3 regions of the Vibrio sp. 1402 genome follow, and region 3 is predicted to be linked to each of the others. Evidence: riboswitches for the same ligand, from Rfam matches in the RefSeq annotation. Region 3 holds a riboswitch; each other region holds the start of a gene.
The links. A riboswitch is a leader RNA that binds a small molecule or an ion and turns the genes downstream of it on or off. The one in region 3 is predicted to bind thiamine pyrophosphate.

Region 1 (9,855 bases), on a different contig from region 3:
CTGGAGCAAACCGCCCACGGCGCGTACAAGCAATGATTGACCATATCATGAGCTTAAGATCTCAATTTGAATTTGGCCCTAGGCATGGTTTGTGTTGCGGAGAAGCATAACCTAGCAACTATCAGGCACTAGCATGCGGCTCGGATAAATGCCGCAAGCTTCTCACTAGCATGCTGTTCACTCAATGCAGACATATCACCCGCGGCTTCCACTTTACCATCTGCCACAAACACAAAGTGGCTGGCAATCGCTTTGGCATCGCTTAAATGGTGCGTGACCATCAATACGGTTATTCCCCGCTCTGCTGCGAGTTTTTTTACCAAGCTCAGCATCTCTTCACGCAACACCGGATCAAGCGCCGAGAACGGCTCATCCAATAGCCACATGGGATGAGGCTGAACAAAACAACGCGCTAAGGCAACACGTTGACGCTGGCCACCAGAAAGATGCTCTGGCAAACGGTCGAGGTACTCTGCAACACCAACTTGCTGCGCGGCTTGTTCAATCTGACGATTTTGGTCCACCGTAAGCTTTAGCCCTGGGTGTAAGCCCAAACCGATGTTGTCACGCACCGATAAGTGAGCAAACAAATTGTGCTCTTGGAACAACATAGAGAACGGACGCAGATAAGGCTCTTTACGCACAATGGACTCACCATCAACACAAATATCACCACGGTCAGGATGGATGAATCCTGCCACCAACGCCAGCAAGGTTGACTTCCCTGCCCCACTTGGTCCCATCAGCGACACAATCTGTCCTTGCTCAATCGTTAAGTCAAAACGAAACAGTTCACGTTGGTAGGTGTACTGCACATCATCCAACACTAACATTACGCTCTCTCCTTCGTTTTCAATACTTTCTCAATCAAGGCAAAACAGCCCACACTCAACAACAATAAGGTCACCGATACCACCGCAGCCGCGTCCATCTGATAGCTGCCAAGCAGCTGGAATAAATACAGAGGTAAAGTGCGGAACTCTTGCCCGCCAAACAACGCAATAGCACTTAAATCGCCAATCGCAAACATAAAGCTGATCGCAAACGCATGTGCAAACGGCTTGCGTAGCGCCTGCCACTCCACCACTTTAAACCGTTGCCAGCCACGCATGCCTAAGCTGGCACATACATACTGATACTGTTGTTCAATGTGCAGCATTGGCTGCGCTAGCGTTTTGATCACGTAAGGCAAAGCCATCAAACCGTTCACCAAAATCACGACAAAAAATGCCAAGCTAAAAACATCGGTAAATGCGCGCAGTAGTAAGAATAAACCGGTGCTAATCACCAGACCTGGAGTCACCAAAATAACGGTGCCGATTAACTCAATCTGATCGGCTCGCGTGTTTTTGTACTGCAACCGCCAACGGCGACTGGTCAATAGTATGGGCACCCCAGCAGCGACCGCAAGCGCGCTAGCGACACAGGCGACTTTGAGGGAGTTCAATAGCGCAGACCAAAAACGCTCATCGGTTAATACTGTCCAAACTTGTTGGTTGATGCCACTCAGTAACACCATCAATAACGGCGGTATTACCAGTAAAAAGGCACCTATGATCCAAAAGCTATCCCAAGCTTTTGACCACCCATGATCCTTCGTTAAATATTGCTGTACCGATGTGCTTCCAGCACTGATAGAAACAGGCCTTGTTAACTTCTGCACTCCAATAGCAAGCAGTCCACATAACAGCATCTGCCACAGCGCCAATAACGCCCCAGCTTGTAAATCAAAATCAAACTTAATCGCTTGGTAAATGGCCAATTCAATGGTGGTGGATTTTGGCCCGCCCCCCAACGCCATTACAGTGGCAAAACTGGTAAAGCACAACATAAACACCAACCCACAAACGTGGGGAAGCTGCTGCCTTAAACGCGGCCATTCTACCCAGCGAAACTTATCCCAATGGCTCATCCCAAGATGCGCGCAAAGCTTATGCTGCTCGGCAGGAATAGACTCCAAGGCTTGCAGAAGCAATCGTGCCGCGTAAGGTAAATTAAAGAACACATGGGCGAGTAAAATGCCGTTCAAACCGTAAATAGAGAATGGCAGTTTAGTGTCGAAACTTTGCAACCACTGCGCCAACAAACCACTGTTGCCATAAATCGCTAACAGCCCAAAAACACCAACCAAAACCGGCAAAACCAGTGTCGATGCAAACAGCTTAAGCAGTAATGATTTACCAATAAATTGGCGACGCGAAAGTGCGTGCGCTACTGGAATGGCAAAGCCAACACTGAGCAATGTGGAAAGAAACGCTTGGTAGAAACTGAACTTGGTGACATGTTGATAGTACGGGTCGCCCCATACCACAGACACATCAAGTGAAGGGGCTTGAACAATCAAAGCACCTAGGGCAGAAATAACAAAGGTCGCGATGATCATCGCGACCCCTAAACCTATTTTTGGAACAGAATTCAAAGGTAAAACCTATCTCATTCAGATGAGGATGGAAACGTCAGCTAAAACGTCAATGCGCTTTGCCATTCGCGAATCCAAGACTTACGCATTTTTGCCACTTCATCAGCACTAAAGCTCAACGACTTGCTTGGAACACTCAAAGTTTCAAAACCTTTAGGTAACTCAACGTCAGTGACTGGGTACATCCAGTTACCCGTTGGCATCGCCGATTGGAACTCATCACTTAAAATGAAACTCATAAATTGATCAGCAAGTTCTGAATTTTTTGCCCCTTTCACTTTGGCGGCGACTTCAACTTGCATGTAGTGGCCTTCAGCAAAATTCGCCGTAGCAAACTTCGAATCGTTTTCCGCAATTAAGTGGTACGCAGGTGAAGTGGTGTAAGAAAGCACTAAATCGGACTCACCATTGAGGAACATAGAATACGCCTCAGACCAACCTTTCGTGACCGTTACGGTTTTGCTCGCTAGCTTCTGCCACGCTTGCGTCACATCGTCGCCATAAATAGATTTCATCCATAGCATTAAGCCTTGGCCCGGCGTTGAAGTCCGCGGATCTTGGTAAATCACTTTCAGATCGTCGCGCGTTTCCACCAGCTCTTTCATGCTTTTCGGCGGATTAGCCAGTTTCTCTTTGTTGTACACAAACGCGAAGTAGCCGTAATCGTACGGTACAAACGTCGTGTCACTCCAACCGTTTGGTAACACTGTGTTAGCCGTATCCACATTGTGCTCGGCAAGCAGATCGGTTTTCTTCGCTTCTGCCATCAGATTGTTATCCAAACCTAATACGATGTCCGCTTTGCTATTACCGCCTTCAAGACGAAGACGATTCAGAATCGACACACCATCGTCCAACGCTACGAAGTTAACGTCACAGCCACATTTTGCTTCAAAAGCTTGCTCGATTTTAGGACCCGGGCCCCAATCTGCGGCAAAAGAGTCGTAGGTATAGATGGTTAATGTGTTTTCAGCGGCAAACGCTGAAGTAGAGGTGATTGCAGCTAAGGCAATCAGATTTAGAGTGGGTTTCACTGCTCGCTCTCCATGAGTATTTCAGAGAAATAAGTTGAGCGGCACAGGGTTTGAGGCGGCTATTAAGGACTTCCAATATCCAGACTCAATTCCTACGCCAGCATTATCTGGTTCAGGTAATACGGGTCCCTAGTTAAACACTTAGGTCTCAGCGCCCCAATGCATTGATTGACTCAATGCTAAATGGGTTTGCTCCCCGATGAGTTGGATGGATTGTAAAGGTATTTGAGTGGTTACACAATCAGCTCACGAGCGCTGGTCATAACCCCAACGAGGCACCAAACCTTGCTCAATACCTAAGTGGTCGAGAATTCTCGCCACCATAAAATCCACTAAGTCTTCAATGCTCTTTGGCTGATGATAGAAGCCCGGAGCCGCTGGCATGATGGTGACGCCCATTTGCGACAGTTTGTGCATGTTCTCGAGATGTAGCGTTGAAAATGGTGTTTCGCGAACCACGAGCAACAGCTGCCCGCGCTCTTTCATTACTACATCAGCGGCCCGTTCGATCAAGTTGTCCGACATACCGTGTGCTATGGCCGCAACGCTTCCCGCAGAGCATGGGCAAACCACCATTTGCTTGGGTGCAGCAGAACCAGACGCAACCGGCGAGAACCAATCGTCTTTACCGCAAACGGTGATGTTATTTGGATTGCAGTTCAGGTGCTCTACTAATGCTTGCTGCGCCGCTTCTGGGCCACTTGGTAGCTTAAGATTATGCTCGGTTGCCATCACAACACGAGCCGCCGAAGAAATCAGAACGTAGACATGATAATCCGCCGCAACCAAGCATTCTAAAAGACGAAGGCCGTAGGGAGCACCAGAAGCCCCCGTTAATGCCAACGTGATGGCTTTTTTATGAGAGGGTTGTGTTTTGTTTTGCATATCAATCAGGCTTTTTGTTTTAACTGCTCAAGAAGTTTTCCGTGAATACCACCAAAGCCACCGTTGCTCATGACTAGAATTTGGTCACCTGGTCGCGCACGTTCGACGATCTTGGCTACAAAGTTATCTATATCCGCATCGACAAACGCTGGCTGTGTGCATTGGTCGGCAATGTCTTGCACAGACCACTCGATATTATCTGGCTGGAACAAGAAGACTTCATCTGCACTGTGTAGTGACTCTGCAAGTGTGTTTTTGTGTACGCCACGCTTCATGGTGGCAGAACGCGGCTCTAACACAGCTAAGATGCGTTTTTCACCTACCTTGTTACGCAAACCACCGACAGTAAGTTCAATTGCCGTTGGGTGATGCGCAAAATCATCGTAAACCGTCACACCTTGTTCTTCACCTTTCAGCTCTAAACGGCGCTTGGTATTGATGAAACGCCCTAATGCTTGGCAAGCAAGAGCCGGAGTGACTCCAACATGTCGTGCAGCAGCGATTGCCATCAGCGCATTATCCACATTGTGGTCACCCACCAAATTCCATTCGACGGTACCAACCTTCTCGCCTTGCAACGCAACGTCAAATTTTGAGCCATCAAGCACTAATTTGTGCGCTTGCCAGTCACCATTCTCACCAGAGAACTGTTTTTCAGTCCAGCAGCCACGCTCTAATACATCCGCTAACGCCTGATCTTTTCTCGGCGCTAAGATCAATCCATTGCCCGGTACAGTTCGCACTAAATGATGGAATTGGCGCTTGATCGCTTCTAGATCATCGAAGATATCAGCATGATCAAACTCAAGATTGTTCATGATTAAAGTGCGAGGATGGTAATGCACAAACTTAGAACGCTTATCGAAAAAAGCACTGTCATATTCGTCGGCTTCAACGACAAAAAACATGCTTTCACCCAAACGAGCAGACACTCCGAAGTTACCGAGTACCCCACCGACTAAGAAACCCGGTTGATAACCACAATCTTCAAGTATCCAAGCAAGCATGCTCGACGTGGTCGTTTTCCCATGTGTACCCGATACCGCCAATACCCAACGATCATGCAGCAAAAACTCGTTGAGCCACTGCGGGCCAGAGGTGTAACGCATGTTAGTGTTGAGCACATGCTCGACACAAGGGTTGCCACGGCTCATCGCATTACCAATCACCACAAGATCTGGTTGAGGGTCGAGTTGAGACGGGTCAAAGCCTTCAATAATTTCAATACCTTGAGACTCAAGCAGTGTGCTCATTGGCGGATAAACGTTGGCATCAGAACCAGTGACTTTATGTCCTAATTGGCGCGCTAGAATCGCTGCGCCGCCCATAAATGTGCCACAGATACCCAAGATATGAATGTGCATAAACTAAACCTTGTAATGCGTTTTTTAATGCTTTCATTATCGCGATTACCGCCTGAAAAGCGAGTGACTTTAGCCTTCTTCTTGCAGTCCCTTTCACAAATATGACAAGGTTGAACACAGACTGTACAACCTCTTGCTTACTGATGAATCCCTCAAACAAGTCTACAAATAAATTGAGATCTCAAACAGTTACTTCATTACCATTAAAAAGATCTGCGACTTAAACTTACATCCAGCGCAATCGTTTAACATCCATAAAGAGATGCTCACTTGCGCACTACCCCCAATGAAATGAAAATGTAAGGATTAACCATGTCAGGACTGCGCACCCTAGGCGAGTTCATTGTCGAAAAACAAGCGGATTTCCCCCACGCTAGCGGTGATCTATCATCCCTTTTAGCCTCCATTCGTTTAGCTGCAAAAATCGTTAACCGCGAAATCAACGCAGCGGGTCTCGGTGATATCACTGGTGCTGTAGGCACGGAAAATGTCCAAGGTGAAGATCAGCAAAAGCTCGATGTTTACGCGAACGATAAGTTCAAAGCCGCGCTTGAAGCTCGTGATCAAGTGTGTGGCGTTGCCAGTGAAGAAGAAGACGAAGCAGTTGCGTTCAATAAAGAACTCAACCAAAACGCCAAATATGTAGTACTGATGGACCCACTTGATGGTTCTTCTAACATCGATGTGAACGTCTCTGTTGGTACTATCTTCTCGATTTACCGTCGTGTTTCTCCAATCGGTACTCCACCAACTGAAGAAGACTTCCTACAACCTGGTCACAAACAAGTGGCTGCGGGCTACGTAATTTACGGCTCCTCCACCATGTTGGTATACACAACTGGTAACGGCGTAAACGGCTTTACTTACGACCCATCTATCGGCAGCTTCTGTCTTTCTCATGAAAACATGATGATTCCTGATGATGGTAAGATCTACTCCATCAACGAAGGTAATTACATTCGTTTCCCTCAAGGGGTGAAGAAGTACATCAAGTACTGCCAAGAAAACGTGCCAGAAGACGGTCGCCCATACACTTCTCGCTACATTGGCTCGCTGGTTGCTGATTTCCACCGCAACCTACTGAAAGGTGGTATCTACCTTTACCCAAGCACACAAAGCCACCCACAAGGCAAGCTACGCCTGCTTTACGAATGTAACCCTATGGCATTCCTCATTGAGCAAGCTGGCGGCATTGCATCGGACGGCGTGAATCGCATTATGGACATCAAGCCTACTGAGTTGCACCAGCGTGTACCTTTCTTTGTGGGTTCGAAGAACATGGTTCGCAAAGTTGAAGAGTTCCTTGAACTGCACCGCGACGAAGAATAATTTCAGACCTTTGTCCAACGCGGCAGGTGTTTACCTGCCGCGTTTTTGTCGCTAAAGTGAAACGCGAATTTATCATCAGATGAAGCCGCTTTTGTGTGACTCATCGTTAATGAAAAGGAATATTCTAATGAGCTTAAACCATGTACCAGCAGGCAAGTCGCTGCCTGAAGATATCTATGTCGTGATCGAAATTCCTGCAAATGCAGATCCAATCAAGTACGAAGTAGATAAAGACTCTGGTGCTGTATTTGTCGACCGTTTCATGTCTGCACCAATGTTCTACCCATGCAACTATGGCTACGTGAACAATACCCTGTCTCTTGATGGCGACCCAGTCGACGTATTGGTACCAACACCATACCCACTCATGCCAGGTTCAGTCATTCGCTGCCGTCCTGTTGGCGTTTTGAAGATGACAGATGAATCGGGTGAAGATGCAAAAGTGTTTGCGGTTCCCCACTCAAAAATCTCGAAAGAGTACGATCACATCCAAGATGTGGACGATATCCCAGAACTACTGAAAGCGCAGATCACGCAATTCTTTGAGCGTTACAAAGAGCTTGAAGCAGGCAAATGGGTGAAAGTGGATGGTTGGGCAGATGTTGCTGCCGCCAAAGCTGAAATCCAAGAATCTTACGAACGAGCTCAGAAAAAATAAGCATCACTGCTGATACAAAATTAAAAAGAGCTGCTCTAGGGCAGCTCTTTTGCTTTCATCTTACCTGTGTCAACTAGATAGGTGCGCCTGCTGAAGACATTCGTCCAGCGTCGTAGTCATGTTGAAAGAAGGGGTCAACATCATCACAAATGCCAAAATACGGCCGCCCGATAACACCGAGCATATAAGCACTTTGCTCACAATACTCTTGTTTGCCTTGCTGGTAACCCGCTTGATAAGCCATTATCAGTTCTGGCGTCGCATGGTTAACATCATCCAGCTTCGCAATTCGCTCCTCAGATAACTCCCGTAATCCATCTAAAGCTGACTGCTTACCAAACACTTGCCAATCGGTCACATTATTCGAAGTCGGTAGTGTTGTTTGTGCGCATGCAGCAAGAAGCAACGCCATTACTCCAATTACGAATGCTTTCATCGTGACTCCTTAGTGTTTAGCTCGTTGCTATTGATAATGTCAGTATAGCTCACACCTTTTGACACCAATCTCCGGAAGCGATTTCTTCGGTTAGCTGCTCAGTATCTTGATATAAGTAGATCCAAGCTTGGCCAAACGGCGTAACGATGCTCTCTCGGCGATATTCCACTGGCACATCTTCCAACTTATCTAGCTCGGATAAGGTTTCATCATCAATCAGATACACTTCACCTTGAATCGAGCGTTGCCCAACAGACAACGCTGGATAAGGGCCTAAGTCATACATTGCAAATTGAGCATCCGTTTCATGTAAACCAAGAAACTGCGCCGAGCGCAAATACTGATGGTTGTACTCTCCCTTACGTAACGTGCCGTAGACAAAAATCAAATGCAGCATAACCACTCCTTAGTCATGACTGTGTATGCTTAGGTTAAAGCACTTTAATCGAACTCAAACTGATAGAGTAGGTCAACGGCGCTATCTACACCAGATACCGCTTCTAAATACAAGTCTTGCATCAATCGGTAACGCACAGTGAACTCACCTAGGGAGTTAAAGATGCCGACACCATATTTCACCTGCAAACCTGGCAGAATATAACCACTCACCGTCACTTGCGAATCATCGCCCGACCCAGCAGTGTCCAGCTGTAAATCCTGTACGCCAAAGGCTTCACCGATTTCACCAACCACACGACCACTCTTCGCCAAGCTTAAACCAATTAAGGTAGTCGTCATTGCATTACCACCGGCTTCACCATCAATATCTTGACCACGAAGTAGATAAGAAAGTGCATTGGCTTGGTTCATCGCGGGCTCTGAGAAAATTTCTATACTCGGATCAGATGCTGGGCCTGACACTTGTACCCCCGCAATGACATCATCTTGGGTATTGTCTGGATTACGAATCGCTTTGATAGACAAGTAAGGTTGATCTGGTGGACCATTCATCAGAATCTTACCTTCTTTAATCAATAAGTCCTGACCAAACGAGCGATAAGAACCGTCGACAACATTCACTTCACCAACGATGAAAGGACCTTTGTCTTTTTGTGTCACGTTTAGGTTCCCTTTCAACCCACCTTTTAAACCAAAAGCGGCAAGTTGGAAGTCATCACCAATTTTAATGTTGATGTTCGTTTCCACATCAAACGGCATTGCAGCGACATCGTCCACTGGCTGCAAGTTTTTATCGAGAATAACGGTATCACTCGATACGCCTACCGCACTTGGTGGAAGCTCTTCGACGACAATTCTGCCCCATGGCAAATTAATATCACCCTCAATTTTCGCAAGCTGAGGAGTCACATCTATTGTCATGTCAGGCTCAACTTTGATTTTTACCATTGGGGGCAAATCAACATTGAGCTCTTTAGCAAATACACGCGCTTTAGTGCGCCAGTTCTGTAAGTCCTGCCAGTCGGCATCACCAGTAACGTTCAACTCACCATCCGGGGTTAAAATTCCGGCATCCAAGTCCGCTTGATGACCTTTAAAGTTGATGACGACCTGTCCTGAGTTTATATCTATCGGTGTGACTTCACCCTGTAGCTTCATCTGGTCAATCAAGAACTGGCCGTTCAACTTCGGATGCATGACGTCACCTGATATCGCGAGGTCAGTATTCATGTTTGCTTTAAACAAGCTGTACTCACCAATCAACGGTGCCAAGAAATCCAAGTGGAACGTAGAGAGTGAAACCTTACCATCAATAGTGGGCTTTTCAGACG
Region 2 (9,855 bases), on a different contig from region 3:
ATTACGGCTTATTTCTACTCTTATCTCGTAAGTATGGCTTTCTGCTGTACTTTGGCAGCATTTAATCTACTGAACGAACGAAACTACAGTTAGCTGTAATGATCAGTGGCCCGAAATTTTAATAATAAAGGGGAATCACTATTTATATTTAGTTACACTCAACCGATCTGGATTAATGAGTAACTATGTATGGATATATCTCGTCGACGCTTTCTTCAATCATCCTTAGCAATCTCCGCGCTTGCCGTTCTACCTGCATGTTCTCTATCTAGGAGCACTAATAAGCAGGGGCAATATATATACGATATCACTGCAGAACCTTCTACTGCAGAATTGGTCCCTGGGTTTAACACAGACGTACTCGCATTTAATGGTTCGATTCCAGCGCCTGTGATTCGTTGTCGCCAAGGCGAGAAAGTTATAATTCGGTTTACTAACAAGCTTTCAGAGCCGACTACAATCCACTGGCATGGCTTGCGAATCCCTATTGAAATGGATGGTGTACCTTTCTTAAGCCAGCCGCCTATCATGCCGGGTGAAACATTCGTTTATGAATTTACACCACCAGATGCAGGCACGTTTTGGTATCACCCCCACATGAATAGCGTTAAGCAACTTGGTATGGGCTTAGTTGGGCTAATTATCGTTGAAGAGGCTGAGCCTGTTCTATTTGATGAAGAACAGGAAATAGTTCTAAAGCATTGGCATTTAGACAAACAAGGTCAGTGGAAGAACCTTATGGTACCGCGCTTGAGCGCTCGTATGGGGACTCCCGGAGAGTGGAGTAGCGTCAATGGTGTGCATGAACCTGTTTATACGCTGAAGCAGAATGCTACCACGCGATTAAGAATTGCTAACGTCGATAACACCATTACTTACCCGATCGCTATTGAAGGTGCAGAGGCTTGGGTTATTGCTATTGATGGTAACCCTGTTAAAACGCCTTATAAGCTCACTCAGCATAAAATTGGTCCAGGAATGAGGTTAGATGTCGGATTGATTGCTCCGAAGGCTGGAACACGTGTTTATGTGCGTCAAATGAAAGGACGCTTCCCATTCCCTTTGTGCGAGTTTGACGTTGTTGAGTCTGACTTGCCGAGCAACCAGAAACTGCCTTTATTACCTCTCAACCCTGTGCCAGCTCTCGATTTGAAAAATGCAGAGCAAATCGATTATGTGTTTGAGTGGGAGGGGGCGATCACTCCTGCTGATAAATCGGGCAAAGCGATACCTAAGTTCTGGCTGATGAACAAAAGGGCTTGGGAGGGAATGAGCAAAGATAATATTCCAGCGCCGCTTTCAACATTGGAGATGGGAAAAACCTATATCTTCAACCTAAAGAACGTCACCCAATATCATCATCCTATTCATCTTCATGGACACACATTTACGGTTCTTGAGTTAGATGGCAAAAAACTCGACGAACCGTTTCATACCGATACGGTCTTACTTGGAAAAAACGGCAGTGCGAAAGCGGCATTTGTTGCAGATAACCCAGGGCGTTGGATGTACCATTGTCATGTAATTGAACATATGAAGACGGGTTTGATGGGTTACATTGAAGTAAAGTGACTCCTGTAACTTTTAAAATCTTGATAAGTTTTAAGCGCTATACTTTGCTGAATTCTAAGATTGTATAATCACTATTGCCGTAAATTTGATTACAATGTCGCCATTAAATTTTCTGGGGGAATTATGGGACAACTATCCGTTTTGGGTTTTATTGCATTGGGTGGTGCATTTGGTGCATGTTCTCGTTACTTAATTTCTGAACTTTGTGTCATTTTATTGGGGCGTGGTTTTCCATATGGTACGTTAACCGTTAACGTTGTTGGCTCATTTATGATGGGCTTATTGATAGCAGCTTTCGATAATGAACTTTTGGCAACGGAACCTTGGCGACAAGTGATTGGCTTGGGTTTTTTAGGGGCACTAACGACGTTTTCCACCTTCTCGATGGATAATGTGTTGCTTATGCAGCAGGGCGCTTTCTTTAAGATGGGGTTGAACGTATTGTTGAATGTAGTGTTAAGTATTTCAGCGGCGTGGATAGGCTTTCAATTATTGATGCGCAGCTAGCAAAGTAGTTAAAAATTGAACAGGTCGGCTTGGTTTCACCAAGCCGTTTTTATATACTGACATCACTTGTCGGAGTGCCATAAGGCTGAGACCGTTAATTCGGGATCCGTTGAACCTGATCAGATTAGAATCTGCGAAGGGAACAAGAGAAGATATTCACACCGGAGTTCTTTCTGGTTGACCTATCAAAAGTCGAATGTTGTTACAGGCAAATATCGTAAGCTTTAACTAGCCTTAATTTGACTCCTCTTGTCGCATCTATCCGCCAAGCATTTTTATCCAATTACTTTTTATCTAGTATAACAAAGCAAGGAAAAATGCTATGTCGAGTCGCAAACAAGCGAGACTGGAAGCAAAACAGTTCATTGATACACTCTCGGTACAACCGTACCCCAATTCAAGCAAAGTCTACGTAGAAGGCTCACGTCCAGATATTCGTGTGCCAATGCGTGAAATATCACTCGCTGATAGCCTTATTGGAGGCACAAAAGAAGCGCCTATTTTCGAGCCTAATGAGCCAGTACGCGTTTACGATACCTCGGGTGTATACACAGATCCAGAGCACACCATAGACCTCTATAGCGGCTTACCTAAGCTGAGAGAAGGGTGGATTGAAGAGCGTGCCGATACTGAGCTACTTGATGAAGTAAGCTCGGTGTACACCAAAGAACGCTTAGAAGACGAAACACTAGACGATCTTCGTTACGGTAATCTACCACGTATTCGACGTGCCAAAGATGGCCATTGTGTGACCCAATTGCACTATGCTCGCAAAGGTATAATCACCCCAGAAATGGAATACATCGCCCTGCGTGAAAATATGGGGCGTGCTCAATACCGCGATGAAGTGCTGAATCAACAGCATCCGGGTCAAAGCTTTGGAGCGAATCTTCCAAAAGACATTACCGCCGAGTTTGTGCGTAAAGAAGTCGCCGAAGGTCGCGCGATTATCCCTTCCAATATCAACCACCCAGAATCCGAACCAATGATCATTGGACGTAACTTTTTGGTCAAAGTGAACGCCAACATCGGTAACTCATCGGTCACTTCTTCGATTGAAGAAGAAGTAGAGAAACTAGTGTGGGCAACGCGCTGGGGTGGAGATACCGTTATGGATCTCTCTACTGGACGTAATATTCACGAAACTCGCGAGTGGATTCTACGTAACAGTCCAGTTCCGATCGGTACCGTACCAATGTATCAAGCGCTTGAGAAAGTGAATGGTGTGGCGGAAAACCTTAACTGGGAAGTGATGCGCGATACTCTGATCGAGCAAGCAGAGCAGGGCGTTGATTACTTCACCATCCATGCCGGTTTACTACTGCGCTATGTACCGATGACGGCAAAACGCGTTACTGGCATCGTCTCTCGTGGTGGTTCTATCATCGCGAAATGGTGTTTAGCGCATCACCAAGAAAGCTTCTTATATACTCACTTCCGAGAGATCTGTGAAATCTGTGCTAAGTACGATGTCGCACTATCTCTTGGTGATGGTCTGCGTCCTGGCTCGGTTGCTGATGCTAACGATGAAGCGCAATTTGCAGAGCTTCGTACTCTTGGCGAATTGACCAAGGTTGCGTGGGAATACGACGTACAGGTGATTATTGAAGGCCCTGGTCATGTTCCAATGCATATGATCAAAGAGAACATGGAAGAGCAGTTAGAGCACTGTCATGAGGCTCCTTTCTATACTCTTGGTCCATTGACGACAGACGTCGCTCCTGGTTACGACCATATTACTTCAGGTATTGGCGCTGCCATGATTGGTTGGTATGGCTGTGCAATGCTTTGCTACGTAACTCCTAAAGAGCATCTTGGTTTACCAAACAAAGAAGACGTGAAAGTAGGCATGATCACTTACAAGCTTGCTGCGCACGCCGCTGATTTGGCGAAAGGACACCCTGGTGCACAAGTTCGTGATAACGCGCTTTCTAAAGCTCGCTTCGAGTTCCGCTGGGAAGACCAATTTAACTTGTCGCTCGACCCAGATACCGCGCGTGCTTTCCATGATGAAACCTTGCCTCAAGAGTCTGGAAAAGTTGCTCACTTCTGTTCGATGTGCGGACCAAAGTTCTGCTCTATGAAGATTTCGCAAGAGGTACGAGAGTACGCAAAAGATACTGAGCAAGTTGCTGCGGACCAAGCTATCTCAATCAAAATGCTGGATGATCCTCTTGAGGGGATGCGTCAGAAATCGCAAGAATTTAGAGATACAGGTTCTGAGTTATACCACCCAGCAGCACATGCCGAGGTAAGTGGCTAATGAGCAAAATCCTTATTCCGTCATCATTGATTGAACTGACAGGTTTAGTTCAGCAATGTTTGTTGTTGGCGAAAGAACAGGGTTTTAACATTGAAGACATTGAGTTGGGTGTGAGCCCAACTCAATCTATTCAGCTTGTTCGTGACCAACAGACTACGCACATAACGACAGACCTTATTGATGGTTATGACTCTGAGCATGAGAGTTCATTTGTGCTCTATTACCGCTCTGCTTTACCGATAGAAGCATGTGCTAAGCAACCGTCGAAAGCGATTTATATTGGCATTGCTGATACGCAGGTATCCGATGAAAAGGAGAAAGTGCTTCAGCTTGATATCTGGCGTCACCCAATTAACAACGAAGTGAGAGCGCTTTCCGTTAAGTCCAAATTCAACGCAATGTTCGATCCCGAACATCACCTTGCTTGGATAGTAACGCTGACAGTACTCGATTTTCCTATCGAAGATGCGTTAACACTTGCTCGAGGAATGCTAACTCAACAAGCGAATGTTTCACGTGAAACACTGTTTAATGACAACCTTGACGAGGGACGAACTACTCAGTGGGCTGCCCAATTTGATGATTTCCCCACACCTGTACTGGAGGATAACCGACTAGGTATTCAAGTTGGTTGGTCTGCACAAGGTGAGAGCGTTAGCTTTCCAACTCTAACTAAGCAAAGTCTAGGGCTCTATCCAGTCGTTGATGATGTTGCTTGGATTGAGCGTCTACTGCCACTAGGCATCAACACTATTCAACTGCGAATCAAGAACCCACAACAAGCCGATTTAGAACAACAGATCATTCGAGCAATTGAGCTAGGTCGTCAGTATCAAGCACAAGTGTTCATCAATGACTATTGGCAGTTGGCAATCAAGCATGGCGCTTATGGTGTTCACCTAGGACAAGAAGACATAGAAGAATCGAATTTAGCTCAGCTAACTAAAGCGGGTATTCATCTTGGTCTTTCTACTCATGGTTATTATGAGTTACTGCGTATCGTACAAATTCATCCTAGCTACATCGCACTAGGGCATATTTTCCCAACCACCACTAAACAGATGCCATCGAAGCCACAAGGTTTGGTGCGCTTGGCGCTGTATCAAAAGCTGATTGATAGCATTCCTTATACAAATACAGAGGCTGCTTTCCGCCCTTCAAAAGACAAAGCAGTTAGTGACAATGTGCTTGGCTTTCCGACGGTCGCGATTGGTGGTATTGACCAATCTAATGCAGACCAAGTTTGGCAAACAGGTGTTTCTAGCTTAGCAGTAGTGCGTGCTATTACGTTGGCAGAATCACCTCAATCCGTCATCGAGTTCTTCGCACAACTGATGAACGAAAGACAGCTAATGTTTACTGATCAGAATAGTGAGTTGGCGCATAGCAAGAGAGGCGAGCATGCTCACGGATAAGCAGTTCCTTCGCTATCAGCGTCAAGTCGCTCTGCCTGAAATTGCCGAAGTTGGGCAAGAGCGTTTGAGCAAATCGCATGTTCTGATCATCGGTTGTGGTGGATTGGGGAGCGCAGCGAGTTTGTACTTGGCGTCAGCGGGGGTTGGTAAATTGGTTGTGGTTGATGACGATGACGTTGATAGCAGTAACCTACAACGTCAGATCATTTATCGTGAACAAGACCTCCAAGTTGCGAAAACAAAAGCGACTGTAAAGCAACTGGCCGAACTTAATTCTATGGTCCAAATTCGAGCTCTCAATAAGCGATTAGACAAAGCACAACTGCAGCTTGAGGTGATGCTAGCGGATGTGGTGCTCGACTGCACCGATAACATGCCAACGCGCCAGCTAATTAACCAAGTTTGTTTCGAGCAAAATACGCCGCTCATCTCGGCGGCAGCAATTGGTTGGCAAGGACAATTCGCTGTCTTTGATTACCAAACACCAAGTGAACAAGAAGCGCAGAGTAAAGCCTGTTACCGCTGTTTGTATCCGTTTGACGAATTACCACAAAGTCAAAAATGCAGTGAGAGCGGTGTCGTCGGTCCGGTGGTGGGCACACTTGGTAACTACCAAGCGATAGCGGCAATTCAAAAACTGGCGACGGGAAAGTTTCATGTCGAGACTGCCAAGTTGCATCTGTTTGATGGGTTGAAAATGCAATGGCAAACCATGGCGATAAGCAAAGACAAACAGTGCCAAGTGTGTGCTCAGATTTAGCTTACGAGCAATGGGCAGAATTAAGAGAGTTGGAAGCAATGACGTTATCAGAACAACAAACAACACAAATGATCGCTGCTGACTTAGATGTGATCACTATTGTCATCAATGACCAGTCACATCAAGTTGCTAGTGAGTCGAATCTACAGCAAATCATTAGTCAATTTGCGCTGCCTGAAATGGGCTGTGTTTTTGCAATTAACAACAATGTTGTGCCGCGCAGTGAGTGGGCTAGCACAGTTCTTTCACAGGGAGATAGCATCTCTTTGTTTCAAGCGATCGCAGGGGGTTAACGTCGATGCTTAAAATTGGTGATAAACAATTCGAATCAAGACTGTTCACGGGAACAGGGAAGTTTGCCAACAGCCGATTAATGGCAGAAGCGATTCAAGTGTCGGGATCTCAACTTGCGACCATGGCGTTGAAGCGTGTCGATGTGAACGACCAACAAGACGATATTTTGCTGCCGTTAGTACAATCGGGTGTGAACTTATTGCCGAACACCTCAGGTGCAAAGAATGCTAAAGATGCTGTGTTTGCTGCGCAACTGGCGCGAGAAGCGTTAGGTACAAACTGGCTAAAACTGGAAATTCATCCAGACCCGAAGTACTTGATGCCCGATCCAATTGAGACACTTGCAGCCGCTGAGCAACTGGTTCGTGAGGGCTTCATTGTCCTTCCTTATTGTCATGCTGACCCGGTTCTGTGTAAACGATTGGAAGAAGTAGGCTGTGCTGCAGTCATGCCATTAGGTGCGCCGATTGGTTCTAACAAAGGGATAGTTTCTCACGACTTCTTAGAGATCATTATCGACCAAGCTAATGTTCCTGTGGTTGTGGATGCGGGTATTGGTGCTCCTTCACATGCCGCACGTGCGATGGAAATGGGCGCGGATGCCGTGCTCGTCAATACTGCGATTGCAGCTTCGAGCGATCCTGTTGCGATGGCGAAGGCATTTAAGTTGGCGGTAGAGTCGGGGCGTATGGCTTATGAAGCTGGACTTGCCGGTAAGGTTTCTCATGCGGTTGCGTCGAGTCCACTGACGTCATTCCTAGATGAGCTTTAGTACTAGATTGGCTTTAGCTATTAAGCGAGGAAAACATGAGCTTCGTTGAACAATTTAAGCAGCTTAATTGGGATGACATTTCGATGTCGATCTACGCGAAAACGGCACAAGATGTCGAGCGAGCATTGAATAAACCCAAGCGTGATTTGGAAGATTTTAAAGCGCTAATTTCACCAGCGGCTGAAGCGTACTTAGAGCAAATGGCGCAACTGTCATACTCGGCGACGCGTAAGCGTTTTGGTAATACCATGTCGCTTTACATTCCATTATACCTCTCTAACTTGTGCGCCAATGCTTGTACCTATTGTGGCTTCTCGATGGAGAATAGAATCAAGCGTCGTACTTTGAATAGGGACGAAGTTGCTGCAGAAGTCGAAGCCATCAAACGCATGAAGTTCGATAGCGTATTACTGGTGACTGGCGAACACGAAACCAAAGTGGGAATGAAATACTTCCGCGAAATGGTGCCGATGATTAAGAAGCGCTTTAACTATTTGGCGATGGAAGTACAACCGCTAGATCAAGACGAATACGCAGAGCTCAAGACATTGGGTTTGGATGCGGTGATGGTCTATCAAGAAACGTATCATCCTTCGACTTACGCCGAGCACCATTTGCGAGGTAATAAAATGGATTTCGAATACCGATTGGATACACCCGATCGTCTTGCAAAAGCGGGTATTGATAAGATCGGTATTGGTGCTTTGATAGGGTTGGAAGAGTGGCGAACAGATTGTTTTTATGTAGCAGCGCACTTGGACTATCTTGAGCGCACGTATTGGCAGACTCGTTACTCAATTTCTTTCCCACGTTTACGTCCTTGTGAGGGCGCGCTCCAACCAAAATCAGTCATGACGGATAAGCAACTTGTTCAGCTGATTTGCGCTTATCGTTTGTTGAATCCAGAAGTGGAGTTGTCATTATCGACTCGTGAGTCACCGAAGTTTAGAGATAACGCATTGCCTTTAGGTATTACCAGTATGTCTGCTGCATCGAAAACTCAGCCGGGTGGGTATGCGATGGATGATGTTGAACTCGAGCAGTTTGAGATCAGTGATGAGCGAAGCGCGGGTTCAGTGGAAGATATGATTCGAGCCAAAGGCTTTGACCCAGTATGGCGAGATTGGCACTCGGCGTATTCTGGTTAAGTAGCAAAGAAAGCTACTGGTCATCGTTATGTTTCACGTGAAACATAGGCAAAAAAAGAGGGTTGATGCAAAACATCAACCCTCTACTTTTTTCTAGCTTCTAGCTTCTAGCTTCTAGCTTCTAGCTGTGTGCTACAGGTAGCGTTGCTTGACGAAGCCACTCTTTCACATCACCTTCAACTAGCGGGCTGATCTCATCCCATACTTTCTGATGGTAATCATTCAGCCAAGCAAGTTCTGGACGAGTTAGCATATCAACGTTGATATTGCGCTTGTCGATTGGACAGCGCGTTAGCGACTCAAATGACAGAACAGGGAAGTCACCGTTAGTTGGGGTTTCAACAACAAGCTCTAGGTTCTCAATACGGATACCAAACGCATCTGCACGGTAGTAACCTGGCTCGTTGGATAGCACCATGCCTTCTGTTAGAGGCACGTCGATTTGCTTCTTCGAAATGCTCGCTGGACCTTCATGAACACTTAGGAAGTGACCAACACCGTGACCAGTACCGTGATCGTAATCGTAGCCTTCCGCCCATAGGTGCTGACGAGCTAGCGTATCGATTTGGTAACCACGTGTGCCTTTCGGGAAACGTGCACGAGCAACACCGATGTGACCTTTTAGTGCGAGAGTGAATTGTTTAATCATCTCTTGTGAAGGCTGACCGATCGCAATTGTACGCGTGATGTCTGTCGTGCCATCTAGGTACTGACCGCCTGAATCCACTAGGTAAAGTGTGTTCAGTTCTAGCTTGCCAGGTTCAGGTTGGTTATCGTGATTATAGTGACACATCGCCGCGTTGCCACCTGCTGCCGAGATAGTATCGAAGCTAAGATCCATAAGTGTCGGGTCTTCGCTACGGAACGCTTCCAGTTTGTCTGCCAGCGTCGCTTCATCATGCAGGTTACCAGCAGCGACTTCAGCATCTAACCAAGACAGGAACTTACTCATCGCTACGCCATCGCGGATATGACATGCTTTCATGCCTGCGATTTCAACTGCGTTCTTTGCTGCTTTTGGCATTAGACATGGATCAGCTTTACTCACCACAGATGCGCCAGCGTTTTGTAGAACCAGCTTAAACCACGCGTTACTTGTCGCAGGGTCAACCAGTACATTCTTG
Region 3 (9,855 bases):
AAAAAAAATCAAAAAAAAGCGTCGAATGATTAAATCTCACTCAAACGCTTATTTTTAGCACTCAGTTGTTAACTTCAAGTAGCAAATAGGCAATCAATATGTGTCTAGCCAAGACTCTTCAAAGCCTGTGATATCGAGACTCATTGATTGCGCCGCTTCGATTTGCTCGATAGCCTCCAATTCTTTATTTACACTGCTCATCGTCAGTGTGTTGTTGTCTAGCTCAAACACCTGACTTTGAGTCGTATAGTAGAACTTAAGGATCGTCAGCGCTTTTACATCGCCATTGTTCGCGGCTGCTTTAATGCTTTTTAGTTTACGAAAGATCTTGTTGTGCAGCTGCTTGAGTTTCCAGACATACAACACTTCTTCCATATAAGGGCGTGTTTTGAATTGGTTTAACAAAGACAGTGAAGTGGCTAATGCAAGTACAACACCAATTAAGTTCCAGTGAAAGTTCCCCGTCGACTGTTCAGGTACTACATCTGTATTACCGAACAAAACAATTAATAGCGTACTAAAAGCAAGAGAAGAGATAGCAAGCAAGGCAACAAAGCCACCAATCACTAGGTTGACCTTCTTTCTATAGACTTGTTTGTTTATTTTTTTGATTTCCATATACCGCTCCTAACAGGTTGCCTCTATTCTAACCAGCACACTCCGCACGACAATCGAAGCTTTGTAAGTAAGTTCACATTTGCTATTAAACTCGCATCCCTTCCCTGCTTGGGTATATACTTCCGCGCATTCACTCTTCCTATATAGAGGCTAAATTCATGCGCTCTTTTGTTTTACGAGCTCGCGCGGCGCCAACCACCAGCAAAGCACTGTTAGAAGGTGTTGGTAATGAAGCGCATACAGAGATTCTTGCTCATACCATGATGAACACTATGTTCGTTGCTCAATCACACCGTGAAGATGTGGTTGTTCACTTGGTTTTAGAAAGCACAAAAGATTTCTCACGCACCATTACTATTCGCTCTAACGACATCACCAACATTGGCGGCTTCCATGAGTCAACCTTGATTGCAGCGGTGGCTCGCGCTTTGGATGCTTCGGTTGGTATGGGCAAAGAGCAACTTCGTGAAGTCGAACCTGGTATCACCGTTCGTACCGTCAGTTTTGAACGCCTAGTGCAAGAACTGGCAGAAGATCACCAACTATATATGTTGGATAAAAAAGGCGAATTTGTTCGTGATGCAGAAATCGGTGGAAACCCATGTTTCTTGCTAACCGACCATATTCCGATGCCGAAGAAGTCTTTTAACAGCTTGAAGCGCCTTGGCACAGAGAAGATCAGCTTAGGTCCTAAGATGCTGTTCGCTTCTCAGTGTGTGGTATTGATCCACAATGAGTTGGACATTCGCGAATTTTAATTCTCACGAGTTAATCATTCGATAAAAGAAAGAGGACTCCATTGAGTCCTCTTTTTGTTTCTATAGTAATGCTAAGTTTACTTACCACCAATGCTCAAACGAGCAAAACGAACGTCTGGCGAGAAGAAAGTTCGGCTATCGTTAATTAGCTGAGTATCACCCACTGCCTCAACTTCTTGCAGCATCTTGTAGAAGTTACCCGCTACAGTGATACCACGCACTGGTTGAACGCGCTCACCATCACGGCACAAGAAACCACTCGCGCCAAATGAGAAATCACCACTCACTGCATCCGCACCAGAATGGACACCTTGAAGTTCGACTAACTCTAGGTACTCACCCGCTTTTACTTCTGACGCACTGCTGTTACCTGTCGTAATCACTTTGTGATTCGCTGATACGTCTAGGCTCGATTTTGCATCGCGAGCGGCACTTGCTGTCGAGACCGCGCCCAAGTAACTTGCGGTCTGGCTGTTGTGTAGCAAGGTTTTCAACTCACCATTAGCAATCATCACGTTGTCTTGAGTAGCAAAGCCTTCACTATCAAAACTTGCGATTGCCATACCATTTGGCATGTAAGCCGTATCAGTAAAGGTAATTAAATCACTCGCAACACGTTGACCAAGCTTGTCACCCAGTGGCGTAATGCCTTTCATCGCGCTTACGCCAGAGAAAGCACTGCCGAAAGCACCGAATAGACTTGCTAGCGCATTGATATGGAAGATAGCAGGGTAGTTACCCGTCGCAACCGGTGCACCTTCAAGAAGATCTCGAGCAAGGTTGTAACCGCCTTCTATACAGTAAGCTGGATTCAACTCATCAAAACGGCGACCAAGTGACATTCTCCCCGCCATTGACTGTTTGCCGTCTTTTTCAAACAAGGTATAAGCGTAACAAGTGAACGAGCGCTCGAAGTGTTGACACAATGTGCCTTGAGTATTGGCAATGATTAGTTGTGTTTCGCCATCGCTGTAACCATTGTAAGGTGCGCTAGAAGCGTGAGGTAGAGCGACTACGCCTTGCTCAAGTGCGAGAGACAGCTCAATTTTTTCATCAACAGAAGTCGTATCTTCTTGTGAAATCTCAGCAACATCAGTCGCAATTTGGCTGTTCACGCAACTAATTGTCTGATGTTCATCTTGCTTGGAAAAGCGAGCGCTTTGCAGTGCGTTAGTCAGCATCAAATCTAAGCTTGGTTGCTCTAACGACTCAGAATAGCTCGTTGCAACACGCGCATCTTTCACAACACGAACACCCAGAACTTGGCTTGAGCTTACTTTGTACTCATCCAGCTTTCCTTGGTTCGCTTTCAGAGAAAAGCTGCTGTTGCGGTTTACAATGACGTCCGCTTCTGCACCTTGGCGTTTTGCTTCTGATAGGACGTAATCAACCGCATTAAGAAGTTGTTGTTCTTGGCTCATTAGTTACCGCCTCCTACCAGAATATTATCGACTTTCAGCGTTGGCTGACCGACTGTTGTTGGCACTGAGCCACTCACGGAACCACACATGCCCGGCGCAAGCGCCATGTCCTTACCAACCATGCTGATTTCTTTCAACACTTTTGGACCTGTGCTGATCAGCGTTGCTGTTTTCAGAGGCTTGGTGATTTTGCCATTTTCAATGAGATAAGCTTCACGAACAGCAAAGTTAAACTCACCCGTGCCCGGTTGAACCGAGCCGCCGCCCATCTTCTTCGCATAGATGCCACGTTCGATGCCTGCCAGCATATCATCAAGTGAATGCTCGCCTTCTTCGATAAAGGTGTTACGCATACGCGAGGTTGGTGCGAACTTGTAGTTTTGACGACGACCAGAACCCGTTGGCTCGTAACCTGTCTTCATGCCACCCATTTTATCGACCATGAAGCTGGTTAGCTTACCGTCTTTGATCAATTGAGTGCGCTGAGTCTTCATACCTTCGTCATCAACATGAATCGAGCCCCATTCGTTGGTCATGGTGCCATCATCGACCGCATTCACTGCGGTGTGAGCAACCATTTCGCCCATCTTGTCGTGGAATACTGAAGCTTTCTTCGCAACTGAAGTGGTTTCTAGCAAGTGACCACATGCTTCATGGAAGATAACGCCGCCAAAGCCGTTACCAATCACCACCGGCATTTCACCCGATGGACAAGCATCTGCGCCAAGTTTTACTAACGCTTGCTGCGCGATAGTTTGACCTAGCTCTTTGGCATCAAGCTGTTCACTGAATTCCCAACCAGCAAGAGCGCCAGGACCTTCCATACCAGAAGACTGCTCATTACCTTTTTGCGCGACAGTGTTACCAGCAACACGAATGTAGTGGCGAGTATCGTCAACGTGTAGACCTTCTGAGTTGAAGATAGACACTTGTTGTTCACGCTGAAGCACGCTGCCAATAAACTGGCTGATATGCTCACTCTCAGCACGTGCGGCTTGGTCAACTTTCAATAGAAACGCGATTTTTGAATCTAGGTTAGCATCCTTACTTAGCGGCATGCGGCAACCATGTTGGATTGGGTAGCGGTTCAAATTCAAAGAACCCGCTGACGCGATTTGCTCACGCTTGTCTTTTGCAGCAAGCAGCGAGGTTACGCGCTTTAGTTCGGCTTCATCTGTGCTGTTGGTGTAACCGTAAAGCACCTTATGACCGAAAAAAAGACGAATACCGATACCAAAATCGATACCCGAGTTAACCTTATCCACTTCACCAGATGCGAGCTGGACAGTGTTGGTTTGGTGATGTTCAACGAATAGTTCAGCGAAATCAGCCCCCAAAAAGAGCGCATGATCGATCACTGACTTCGCTGTTACAGAATTAAGCATGAAGTCTCCTTGCTCGATGATCGTCTTAGCCATCCTAATTAACTGTGAAAAAGTTCAACAAAGTTAAATTGGCAACACGTTAAATTTTAACAGTTTTTTAACCTTGTTTTATGCTAATCCTTGCTTAACGAGACCACGATTATTTATTAAATATTCCAGGTTCTGCTCATTCACCAGAGCGTTGCACTAGTAAATTCCACCCAGCAAACCATTTAGGTGCTTACTTTATCACTCACCTCGCATAATTGAATACTCATTATAATTACGCTCAAAAAACGTATCCCTTCCGCAATGGTCCTGCTATCATCCGAACGAAATAGTCGGGGGGCCACACGACAAGTGTTGGCTGAGATCGAAATTCGAGACCCGTTGAACCTGATTCAGTTAGCACTGACGTAGGGAACTATGCACACTTTGCCTTTCGTCGCCCCTCTTAGGTAAGCGATAGCGATCGAAAAATCGATCTATCTGCAATGGTCAAAGTCAGTTCCTATACGTCTTGTAGTAGGAGCGACCATGACGCAGCAATCACAACCTCATTCACATCACACGCCAGCCTTGCCTACCCCTATCGTATTGACCATCGCGGGCTCAGACAGTGGTGGCGGTGCAGGTATTCAAGCCGACATCAAAGCGATGTCCGCAACCGGCAGTTTTGCTTGCTCGGTAATCACGGCGATTACTTCGCAAAATACCCAAGGCGTTTCTGCGATTTTCCCCATTCCTCTCGACCATGTAGAGAGCCAACTTGATGCAGTATTTACCGACCTCAACATCGTTGCAGTCAAAGTGGGCATGCTGGCCGATTCCAACATCATCAAAGTCGTTGCTGACAAAATTAAACAATACCAGCCAAAACACCTCGTGATTGACCCTGTAATGGTGGCCACTAGCGGCGATCTATTACTGGAACAGTCGGCAATCAGCACTTTAAAAGAAGAATTGATTCCGCTCGCAGACATCATTACCCCTAACCTACCCGAAGGCGCAGCATTGACGGGTAAGCCAATGCCTCAGTCAGAATCTGAAATGAACGATATGATTACCGACCTTCGTGCGCTTGGCGCCAAAGCTATTCTGCTCAAAGGCGGTCACCTTGAAGAAAATGAAAACAGCAACGATCTGCTTATCATGCAAGACAGTGCCGAGTTAATTAGCGCCAAGCGATTTCCAACCAAAAACACCCATGGCACAGGCTGCACGCTGTCTTCTGCCATCGCATCTTATCTTGGACAAGGCAACAATCTGCACAAAGCGGTGCACCTTGGTAAGCAGTACATCAGCCAAGCTATCGCGCACGCTGATGAATTGGATGTCGGTAAAGGTCACGGCCCTGTGAACCACTTTTTTGCGGGTCATACTTATGTTCGCTAACGCGATTGGCATTCAGCTTTCCGATGCTAGCCTGCGATACAAAGATAGCCAAACACCGACTTTAGCAGGAATGAACATGACCATTCCCGTCGGTAAATGGACGGTATTACTCGGACGAAGTGGCTGCGGGAAAACCACAATATTGCGTTACTTAGCTGGCCTACTGGATGACCAAGTTGACTGGCATGGCGAACTCATCACAACAGATGGCGCTGCACTGCATGACCGTATCGCTTACATGGCTCAGCAGGATTTATTGCTACCGTGGTTTAACGTGCTGGATAACGTCTGCCTCAGTTCTCGATTTTCTCAAGAGCAAGCACCAGAGCAAAATAGACAACGTGCACTGACTTTACTAAGCCAAGTGGGACTCGCCGATTACGCGGATGCTAAGCCAGCTCAGCTCTCTGGCGGCATGAGACAACGTGTTGCCCTTGCTCGCACTCTGATGCAAGACAAGCCTCTAGTTCTGATGGATGAGCCTTTCTCTGCGTTGGATGCGGTTACGCGCCATAAGTTGCAAACCTTGTCTGCCGAATTACTGAAAGATAAGACGGTTGTTCTGATTACCCACGACCCACAAGAAGCGGTGCGATTAGCTCATCAACTCTATGTATTGCAAGGCACGCCTGCACAAGCTCAGCACTTGGTTGTTCCGGATTCCAAGCCGCCACGAGTTCTCGATGGAGAGTGCGCCGCGCTTCAACAGGCGATTTTGGATCAATTGGAGAAAGACTATGAGTGATATGACTCAGTACAACTCCGTTTCGGCACGTATTAGTAAAAAAGAACGCGTGACCCATCCGGCTCTGCGCTTAGTTATCAGCACAGCGGTGATCTTGGGATTGTGGCAGTTGGTCGTGGTGATATTCGACATGCCAAACTTCATCTTACCTTCACCAATTGAAGTGCTGGATAGATTGGTCACTCGTTACGATGTCCTGCTCAAACATACTTGGGTTACCGCGCAAGAGATCTTATTTGGCTTGGCGCTTGGATTATCGATGGGTTTGCTGTTCGCATTGCAAATGCTGATGTTCGAGCCGCTGAAGCGTTGGTTATTGCCTATTCTGATTGCTAGCCAAGCGATCCCTGTGTTCGCCATCGCGCCAGTGCTCATGCTTTGGCTGGGTTACGGCATTGCATCAAAAGTAGTCATGGCGGCGATCATCATCTTTTTCCCTGTCACGACATGTTGCTATGACGGCTTGCGCAATACGCCAACAGGTTACCTCGACCTTGCCAAGACCATGGGCGCGTCTAAATGGCAGTTACTTCGTCATATTCAATTGCCAGCCGCCCTACCAACTTTAGCCTCAGGCATTCGTGTTGCCGTCGTTATTGCGCCGATTGGAGCAGTGGTCGGTGAGTGGGTAGGTTCAAGTGAAGGCTTGGGTTATCTGATGCTCCAAGCTAATGCTCGCATGATCATTGACGAGATGTTTGCGGCGCTGTTTATCCTCGCCGTACTGTCTATCTCACTCTACTTCATCACCGATAAATTATTGAAAAAAGCCATCCCTTGGGAAAGCAAGTAATTACAGAAAATAACCAAAGAAAATTGGGAAAGAAAAGGAAGAACCCCGTGAATAAAAACAAACTTGTGAGCGCTGCTGCTCTACTCGCTTCAGTGGTATCAACCAACGTGCTTGCAGCTGAAAAAGAGATGACACTGATGTTGGATTGGTTCGTCAATCCAAACCATGGTCCTATCGTGATTGCCAAAGAGCGCGGTTACTTCAAAGAACAAGGTTTGAAGGTCAACATTCAAGAGCCTGCAGATCCAAGTACGCCACCTAAGTTGGTCGCTGCTGGCAAGGTCGACATGGCGATTTCTTACCAGCCAAGCCTAACTATCGATGTCGCGGCGGGTTTGCCATTAATCCGCTCTGCGACTTTGATTGCTACGCCACTCAACACGCTGATGGTGTTGGACAACGGTAAGAATGAAAACCTTGGCGACTTAAAAGGTAAGAAGATCGGTATTGCGATCGCAGGCAACGAAGAAGCAACAATCGGCACTATGTTAGCTCAAGAGAATGTGAAGTTTTCTGACGTACAAATCATCAACGTAGGTTGGGCGCTATCTTCGTCTCTTGCGTCTGGCAAGGTGGATGCGATTTGGGGTGGTCTACGTAACTTCGAAACCAACCAACTTGCACTAGAAGGTTATAAAGCTAAAGCCTTCTTCCCTGAAGAACACGGCGTGCCAGCGTATGACGAGTTAGTCTTCGTAGCCAATGCAAAAACCTACGACAAAGAAGCCATCAAGGCATTCAACAAAGCACTGGAGCAAGCGACCACTTACATCGTTAACCATCCAAAAGAATCTTGGAAAGAGTTTGTGGCTTATTCACCAGACACCCTCAACAACGAGCTTAACCAGCGCGCTTGGAATGACACACTAACTCGTTTCGCTCTTCGTCCATCTGCAGTAGATCTGAAACGCTACGATGATTATGCCGAGTTCATGTATTCACAAAACATCATCGAAACACTGCCAAAAGCGAAAGATTACGTACCGAGCTTTGACTAATTCTACTGGCCTTAGGATCTAAGCCTAGGGTCTTTTGATAACGAGGTACCCATAATGAAATACCAAGATTTGATCGACGCTTGCCACCAAGATTGGCAAGAATACACTGAGCATGCTTTCGTGCAGCAATTGGCGCAAGGCACTCTGGCTCAGCCTTGTTTTCTACATTACCTAAAACAGGATTTTCTTTTCCTAAAACAGTACGCACGAGCTTACGCATTAGCGATCTACAAAGCGCGTACTTTGGATGACATGCGCCGTGCCCTACCAAGCGTACATGCATTGCTAGATTCTGAAATCGCCCACCACGTGACTTACTGTGAGCAATGGGGACTGACGGAATCCAACTTAGAAAACGAGCCAGAAGATTTCGGCACAGTAGCTTACACCCGTTATGTATTGGATGCTGGCATGACGGGCGATCTTGTTGATCTATACGCGGCACTAGCGCCATGCTCTATCGGTTATGCCGTTATCGGTAAGATGCTGATTGAAGATGAAAAGACAGTAATCGAAGGCAATCCATACGCAAGTTGGATTAATCTCTACGGTGGTGAGGAGTTCCAATCTGGTGTCGCAAAAGGTGCAGAACACTTTAACCAGTTATTGGCGGAAATCGACATCAATAGTCAGCGTGGTCAAAACCTGATTCAGGTATTCAAAACTGCAACGCGTATGGAAGTAGCATTCTGGCAACAAGGTCTGAATGCTCAGCAAGATTAATCGGAGAGTCTCATGTTAATTGAACAAATCACCCAAGCATTAACCGCAGTACGCCAGCAAAAGCCATTAGTCGTCAACATCACTAACTACGTGGTGATGAACAACACGGCAAACGCGCTATTGGCTATCGGCGCTTCTCCAATCATGGCGCACTCCAAGCAGGAAATGGCAGAGATGATGTCGTTCGCGGGCTCACTGGTTATCAACATTGGTACCTTAGACAGCGTTTGGACACCTCGTATGAGCTATGCCGTAGAGCAAGCCAATGCCAATGGTAAAATCGTTATACTCGACCCAGTCGGTTGCGGAGCAAGCTCACTACGTACAGAGACATCACGTGAAATCGCACGCCTTGCAAACAAGTTAATCATTCGTGGTAATGCGTCCGAAAGCATTGCTCTCGCTGGTGAGCAAGCACAAAGCAAAGGTGTAGATGCACTCGACAGTAGTGATGCAGCCCTTGGGGCGGCTCACTTCTTAGTTGAAGAATACGGAGCGAGCGTGGTGATCTCCGGCGAAACTGACTACATCGTGACAAAAGAGCAAACCGTCCAGCTGAATAATGGTCACGAGATGATGCCTTACGTAACGGGCATGGGCTGCACACTAACGGCACTGACTGGCGCTTTCGCAGCAATCGGCGACGAAACGGGCCTTGCTGCGGCAGCGGTGCTTGGCGTTGTGGGTGAAATTGCGGCTGAGCAAGCGCGAGGGCCAGGTAGCTTGCAAATGCATCTTTTGGATGAGCTTTACCAACTGGATGAAGAAACACTGGCAACACGCCTTAAATTACAAGTGAGATAAATCGCTTCTCAATGCTTTAAACGCCTCTCACTCCAACGAAAGTGGGAGGCGAAAGGAAACACAATGAACGCCTATCGTTTGTATTTGGTCACCGACGACCAACAAGATTTAGCCACACTAAAACGTGTCGTGAGAAAAGCCGTGGAAGGTGGCGTGACCATGGTACAAGTCCGCGAAAAACACGGCGATGTGCGTGCGTTTATCGAACGTGCTCAAGCCGTCAAAGACATCCTTAA

Region 1: another riboswitch for thiamine pyrophosphate. It lies ahead of thiB (thiamine ABC transporter substrate binding subunit); the one in region 3 lies ahead of thiD (bifunctional hydroxymethylpyrimidine kinase/phosphomethylpyrimidine kinase).
Region 2: another riboswitch for thiamine pyrophosphate. It lies ahead of thiC (phosphomethylpyrimidine synthase ThiC); the one in region 3 lies ahead of thiD (bifunctional hydroxymethylpyrimidine kinase/phosphomethylpyrimidine kinase).

What each region holds. Positions count from the first base shown of each region.
Region 1 is NZ_JAWOWE010000003.1:262,019-271,873, reverse strand. It holds gene R7044_RS07680 (LysR family transcriptional regulator) at 1-110, shown strand, start outside; gene thiQ (thiamine ABC transporter ATP-binding protein) at 129-833, opposite strand; gene thiP (thiamine/thiamine pyrophosphate ABC transporter permease ThiP) at 833-2,419, opposite strand; gene thiB (thiamine ABC transporter substrate binding subunit) at 2,461-3,453, opposite strand; TPP riboswitch at 3,526-3,662, opposite strand; gene R7044_RS07660 (flavin prenyltransferase UbiX) at 3,700-4,338, opposite strand; gene mpl (UDP-N-acetylmuramate:L-alanyl-gamma-D-glutamyl-meso-diaminopimelate ligase) at 4,344-5,702, opposite strand; gene fbp (class 1 fructose-bisphosphatase) at 6,015-7,031, shown strand; gene ppa (inorganic diphosphatase) at 7,159-7,689, shown strand; gene R7044_RS07640 (DUF2799 domain-containing protein) at 7,763-8,125, opposite strand; gene R7044_RS07635 (gamma-glutamylcyclotransferase) at 8,175-8,522, opposite strand; gene R7044_RS07630 (translocation/assembly module TamB domain-containing protein) at 8,567-9,855, opposite strand, start outside.
Region 2 is NZ_JAWOWE010000022.1:267-10,121, forward strand. It holds gene R7044_RS22655 (multicopper oxidase family protein) at 190-1,572, shown strand; gene crcB (fluoride efflux transporter CrcB) at 1,696-2,079, shown strand; TPP riboswitch at 2,140-2,238, shown strand; gene thiC (phosphomethylpyrimidine synthase ThiC) at 2,402-4,342, shown strand; gene R7044_RS22670 (thiamine phosphate synthase) at 4,342-5,757, shown strand; gene R7044_RS22675 (HesA/MoeB/ThiF family protein) at 5,744-6,517, shown strand; gene thiS (sulfur carrier protein ThiS) at 6,556-6,810, shown strand; gene R7044_RS22685 (thiazole synthase) at 6,816-7,583, shown strand; gene thiH (2-iminoacetate synthase ThiH) at 7,619-8,731, shown strand; gene R7044_RS22695 (aminopeptidase P family protein) at 8,853-9,855, opposite strand, start outside.
Region 3 is NZ_JAWOWE010000013.1:434-10,288, forward strand. It holds gene R7044_RS19700 (DUF3087 domain-containing protein) at 94-618, opposite strand; gene trmY (tRNA (pseudouridine(54)-N(1))-methyltransferase TrmY) at 777-1,376, shown strand; gene R7044_RS19710 (TldD/PmbA family protein) at 1,454-2,797, opposite strand; gene R7044_RS19715 (TldD/PmbA family protein) at 2,797-4,182, opposite strand; TPP riboswitch at 4,494-4,601, shown strand; gene thiD (bifunctional hydroxymethylpyrimidine kinase/phosphomethylpyrimidine kinase) at 4,699-5,556, shown strand; gene R7044_RS19725 (ABC transporter ATP-binding protein) at 5,546-6,301, shown strand; gene R7044_RS19730 (ABC transporter permease) at 6,294-7,094, shown strand; gene R7044_RS19735 (ABC transporter substrate-binding protein) at 7,142-8,092, shown strand; gene tenA (thiaminase II) at 8,147-8,815, shown strand; gene thiM (hydroxyethylthiazole kinase) at 8,828-9,619, shown strand; gene thiE (thiamine phosphate synthase) at 9,683-9,855, shown strand, end outside.